2 regions of the Paenibacillus sp. cl141a genome follow, and region 1 is predicted to be linked to the other one. Evidence: predicted binding sites of a transcription regulator. Region 1 holds the regulator's gene; the other holds the start of a gene.
The links. The regulator Rex, encoded in region 1, represses fermentation and respiration genes when NADH is low (regulators of the CRP and FNR family bind a similar motif). The targets are predictions, from matches to a motif close to TTGTGAAATATTTCACAA.

Region 2: the regulator Rex is predicted to act here: its motif matches at 1,721-1,738, upstream of nirB (nitrite reductase large subunit NirB).

Annotation. Positions count from the first base shown of each region.
Region 1 covers NZ_FNZO01000006.1:118,202-121,332, reverse strand. The annotation lists gene dinG (ATP-dependent DNA helicase DinG) at 1-1,272, shown strand, start outside; gene BMX45_RS17965 (redox-sensing transcriptional repressor Rex) at 1,338-2,003, shown strand; gene BMX45_RS17960 (amidohydrolase) at 1,978-3,131, shown strand, end outside.
Region 2 covers NZ_FNZO01000006.1:290,694-293,824, reverse strand. The annotation lists gene BMX45_RS18885 (uracil-DNA glycosylase) at 1-312, shown strand, start outside; gene BMX45_RS18880 (winged helix-turn-helix transcriptional regulator) at 467-787, shown strand; gene BMX45_RS18875 (hypothetical protein) at 968-1,645, shown strand; gene nirB (nitrite reductase large subunit NirB) at 1,824-3,131, shown strand, end outside.

The DNA.
Region 1 (3,131 bases):
CTGATTACCGCAAAAGAGAACTGGGATCGGCTCAGCGATCAATTGTTCGGACTGCTTCCGGAACGCGGAGACGCTTCTCCGGGAGATGCCGGCCAATTCTCGCTCCGCCTGTCCCCGCTTAAGAAGCCGAAGGATTGGGAATCGATGGCCGAACTGGAGCATCAAATTCATCTGACGCTGGGCGATGTCGTACGCAAGGGCGATAAGCTGATCGCCGAAATGAAGGAAGATTTGGATGACTATAGCGCAGACAGCCTGTTAACCGACCTATCGGGCCTGTTTAAGGACCTGGCCGCGCATCGCGAAGACCTGCGCTCCTTCATGGCCTTGAACGATGAGGGCACCGTCTACTGGATGGAGGCGAACGGCAATTTCCGCAGCAAATCGCTGCAGTTGTATGCCGTGCCCGTCGACGTGAGCACTCATTTGAAGGAATTGTTTTTTGACAAGAAACAAAGCGTGATTCTGACATCGGCGACCTTGTCGGTGGACAAATCGTTTCAGTTCATGATCGAGAACCTGGGTCTTCAGGAAGCGGCTGAAGCGGGGAACCTGAACACCGTTCAGCTCCCGTCCCCGTTTAATTACAGGGAACAGGCCCTACTTGTCGTGCCGCGCGATTTTCCGAGCGTGAAGGGATCGGTCGGGGATGCACTCTTTGTGAATACGCTGGTGAAGTCTTTGGCCGATACGGCCGTGGCTACGCATGGCCGCATGCTCGTCCTTTTCACTTCGTACCGGATGCTGCGCCAGGTGCACGAGCCGCTGAAAGAAGCGCTGGCATCAAGCGACATCACGGTATTGGGACAAGGTATGGACGGAACCAGCCGTACCAAGTTAATCCGAAGATTTCAGGACAGCAGCGCTTCCGTGCTGCTGGGCACCAGCTCCTTCTGGGAAGGGGTAGACATCCCGGGTGAGGCGCTGACTTGTCTAGCCATCGTCCGGCTGCCGTTCCAGCCGCCGAATCACCCCTTGGTCGAAGCCAAGAGCGAACTGCTGCAGCAGCAGAAGAAGAATCCCTTCATGAAGCTTTCGGTTCCGCAAGCGGTCATTCGTTTCAAACAGGGGTTTGGGCGCCTGGTGCGAACAGCACAAGATAAAGGGATCGTGATCGTGTACGATACCCGGGTCATTGAATCCTATTACGGGAAGTATTTCTTATATTCCTTGCCGGGGCCGAAGATGGAGCACATGCCGACAGAGGGGATCGTTCCCCGAATCTCGGAATGGCTGCAGGAAGAGGCAAGCGCGGGGAACCGAGCTGAATAAAGTGAAACCAAGCACGATCAACAAAAAAAGATGTAGTTATTAACCTATTATTAGGGGGAGCATGCATGAAATCGGAAAAAATTTCGGAAGCCGTGGTCCGCAGATTACCTGTATACTTGCGCTATTTGAATGAGCTTCAGAAAAGGGAGGTTTCCACGGTTTCCTCCCAGGAGCTGGGACAGAAGCTGGACCTCAATCCTGCTCAAATTCGTAAGGACCTGGCGTATTTCGGTGATTTTGGACGGAAAGGGATCGGATATGATGTTTCATATCTGATCGAGAAGATTCGCCAGATTCTGAAGCTGGACCAGAAGATCAATGTCGCATTGGTCGGGGCCGGTAATCTTGGACATGCATTATCGAATTACAATGCATTCCTGAAGGATAATATGAAGATTGTGGCGATTTTCGATTCGTATTCTCCCAAAGTTGGTATGAAAATTAACAATTTGGTCGTACAGCCGATGGAAGAGCTGGAGAAGACGGTTCATGAGCACGGCATTCGAATCGGGATTATCACCGTTCCGGATTTCGAAGCGCAGAACGTAGCGAATCAGCTTATCGCCTCAGGGATCGAGGCGATTCTGAACTTTGCGCCAACCATCCTGAAAGCCCCGGCCCATATCCGGATTCATACGGCTGATTTTACAACGGATTTGCAAAGTTTGGCCTATTATTTGGATAACGGCAAGGAGGATGCAGCACATGACAACAACGAAGTGGATGGTTAAGAACGGAACGTTTGCAGTACTAGGGGAAGGCCAATCCGTGCTTCGGGGATATATGGTGGTCGATAGCGACCGGATCACGTACCTGGGCGAAGAGGAGCCCGTCGTGGAAGAGGGAACAGAGATTATCGACGGAACCCATCTGTTTTTCCTGCCTGGATTGGTGAACACGCATGGACATGCCGCCATGTCGCTTCTCCGCGGTTATGGCGACGATCTGGCGTTGCAGGTATGGCTTCAGGAAAAAATGTGGCCGATGGAAGCCAAATTCACGTCAGACGACGTTTATTGGGGCACATCGCTCTCCGTGCTGGAGATGATCAAGGGCGGAACCACGACGTTTGTGGATATGTATGACCATATGGATCAGGTCGCGAAGGTTGTCCAGGACTCAGGAATGCGCGGCGTCCTGACGCGCGGCGTAATCGGTCTATGCCCGCCCGAGGTACAGCAGCAGAAGCTGGACGAAGCGGTGGCATTCGCGAAGGATTGGCATGGCAAGGCTGACGGCAGAATTACGACGATGATCTCGCCGCACGCGCCTTATACTTGCCCGCCGGATTTCATCGAAAAATTCGTTCAAGCATCCCATGACTTGAACCTGCCTTTGCATACCCATATGTCCGAAACGGAAACCGAAGTGGCTCAGAATGTTAAGGACTACGGGCTTCGCCCCGTTGCCCATTTGGAGAAGCTGGGCATGTTCTCCCGTCCTACGCTCCTCGCGCATGCCGTTCATCTGACCGATGAAGAAATCGAAGTCTTGGCCAAGCATCAAGTAGCCGTATCGCATAATCCCGGTAGCAATTTGAAGCTTGCCAGCGGAGTCGCCCGCGTACCTGCGCTGTTGAAAGCCGGTGTAACGGTGTCGCTCGGTACCGACGGACCTGCTAGCAACAATAACCTGGATATGTTCGAAGAGATGCGGCTGGCTGCCCTGATCCATAAAGGAGTAAGCGGGGATCCGACGGCCATTCCGGCCTCCGAAGCGCTTCGAATGGGTACGGAGTACGGAGCCAAGTCCGCTTTCCTTGAGGATATCGGTACGCTCGCGGTAGGTATGAAAGCCGATATGATCGCTTTGAATACGGATCAGGCGCATTTCCTTCCGCGGACCGACTATATTTCTCA
Region 2 (3,131 bases), 170 kb from region 1:
TTGGCCCATGCGCCTTTGCTTGATGAAGAAATCCGATGGGTCCGCCCGGACATCTTGGCACCGATGGGAAATACGGCGCTGCACCGGTTAATCGGAAGCCATGAAACGGTGACGTCGCTGCACGGCAAGCTGATGGAAGGCCCGGTTCAGCAAGCGGCTGATCCGGAAAATCCCGGAGCAGGCTATGTGTTTTCACCAGAGACCTATAAGATATTCCCTCTGTTCCATCCAGCGGCGGTGCTGTATAATAGGAAATTATCCACTTTGATTGAGGACGATTTGGATATTTTGGCTCGGATATTAGGGGGATAAACGCTGATTTTCTGGGAAAAAGGGGCTAGGAGGTTTTCAGCTTCTCGAAAATATGCTAAAATGAAACATACTTACAATTCGTAAGTTTTCTAGATTTATGGGTGAGCTTATGAGTTTCTATAAACAAGGTGACTTCGTAAAGAGGTGAAGGGATATGGAAGTTACAAATGTTACGATGTGTCCCCGTTTCGAATCGGCCTTTTCTTTTCTGGGCAAACGGTGGAACGGCTTGATTATTCAAACGCTGATGAGCGGGCCTAAGCGCTTTAAGGATATTTCGAATTTGATTCCGTCCATGAGCGATAAAATGCTCTCCGAGCGGATGAAGGATTTGGAATGCGAAGGCATACTGATTCGTCATGTCTATCCGGAAACTCCGGTACGTATTGAATATGAACTGACTGAAAAAGGCAAAGCACTGCGTCCGGTGATGGAGCAAATTTCATCATGGGCAGAACAATGGGTCGACAGATGAGTCATCTTAAGACTCCCGTTGACGATTAAACCCTGGCATGAGATATCCTCATTTCAGGGTTTTTTTTTCTAACCAGAATGGCTGATTCTTTCGTCCTGCAAAAATATCCGGACATGCACCAAGCTGACGGACCTTCTATATGATGTAATAATCCAGGCGGCATATCAAGGAGGCGAGCCCATGATCAAGCGAACGAATATCTCCCGGTTCCATTATGGACAAGAGGACATCTCAGAGCTTGAAAACGCTTCATTACAAGTGCTTCATATATTTGAGAAAACCAAGCAGGTGCTGAGCCAGTATGTACCGGAATCACTGTGGTCGGCCGTGTGTGAAACAAGCCCAGACGCTGTAGCATCCCTTAGCCAAGACGGCACCGCTCGGGTCGACATGTTCCAGAAGTGGGTCAAAGCTCCCGGCGGATGGAAGTTCATTGGCTATGAAACCGAAACATTGAATTCGTCTTCCGAGCAGAATAAGGGACGGATGGGAAGATTCCTGCATATGATCATCTGGTCGCTCTACGAGAAAATCGTGATGCTGCATCCCTTCCTCGGCAGCGAAGCGTTCTTTGACGGGGAGGAGCTGGACGTGATCGCCCATTATTTTGTGCCTACGTATATTAGTGCCGTGCCTTTGGTGCAGCAAGGAAAAGCCTATAAGACCATTCAGGCCGGCATCGTACTGTACCAGGAGCATATCGAGGCGCCTGCCGTCATCATGCCGTCGGAAGGAGGCCTTTTGGAGGGGAACTGGATGACCGGGGTGAACCTGGATTCGGGGGGATTTGCCGGAATTCGGCCCTATTTAAAAGTGCCGGGCGGCGAACGAGCCTATATGGAAGCCGAAATCATATAGCATGCCGTTTATTAGGATAACCTTGTTCCAATCGGACAGGGTTATTTGGTATTTTTATTTAAATTTTAAAGATTGATGTGAAAAAAATCACAAAAATATATGCCTTTACACGATATAATTTACTTGTAAGCAGTGGAATACACGAGCACCAGACCACGTGTTGGGGAGGAATCAAACGATGTCCAATATAAAGAGAGATAAGTTGGTTGTCATTGGCAACGGTATCGCAGGCATAAGCACGGTCGAGCAAATCATTAAATTGGGTGGGAAATTTGACATCACCGTCATCGGACAGGAGCCTCACCCGAACTACAATCGCATTATGCTGTCCTATGTGCTGGAAGGCAGCAAAACCTTGGACGACATCGTATTGAATGACTGGAAATGGTACGAGGACAATCAGATCACCCTGCATACGGGTGTGACCGTCACCGCCATCGACGGGGAGCGCAAGGTTGTAACTGCCGATAACGGCTTGACGGTTCCTTATGACAAAGTGATTATAGCTACAGGTTCGAACCCTTTTATATTGCCTGTCCCGGGCAGTGATAAAGAGGGAGTTATCGGATTTCGAAATATCGCCGACTGCACGCAGATGCTTCAAGCCGCCAAGGCATACAAGAAAGCGGCCGTCATCGGCGGAGGGCTGCTGGGTCTGGAAGCCGCGAAGGGATTGGTCAGCCTGGGCATGGAGGTGACGGTGGTTCATCTCATGCAGGATTTGATGGAGAGCCAGCTGGATTCCATGGCATCGGGGATGCTGCAAAGGGAGCTGGAGCGGCAGGGCATCCGATTCTTATTAGGCAAACAAACCACGGAAATCATGGGCGATGAGAGAGTCACGGGGCTACGGTTCAAAGATGGGGATGAGCTTGAAGCGGAACTCGTGGTCATGGCCGTGGGGATCCGAGCGAACGTTGCTGCCGCCCAAGCGAGCGGTATCGAAGTGAACCGGGGAATCGTAGCCAACGATTATCTTCAGACCTCCTGGCCGGATGTGTATGCGGTCGGCGAATGCTGCGAGCATCGGGGGGCATGCTACGGCCTGGTTGCGCCGTTGTTCGAGCAGGGACAGGTTCTTGCCAAGCATCTCTGCGGCGTGGACAGCCAGCCTTACGAGGGCAGCATCGTATCGACGAAACTGAAGATCAGCGGCGTTGATGTATTCTCCGCAGGAGAGTTCATGGAGCAGGCCGAGCACTCGGTGATCGTGGCGAAGGACGATTGGCGCAAGACTTATAAGAAAATCTTGCTGCGCGACAATATCATCGTCGGCGCAATACTGTTCGGTGATGTCAGCGATTCGGCCAGCCTTCAATCCATGATACGAAAAAAGACGGCCATGACCGAGGAGATCTATCATTCGATCATGGGCACCGAATGTGCAGGGAAAGGAAACGGAAAGGCCTTCTCGCTCGATAAGATGCCCGACGATGAAATCGTCTGCGGCTGCAACGGCGTAACCAAAAAGGCCATTGTGGATGCC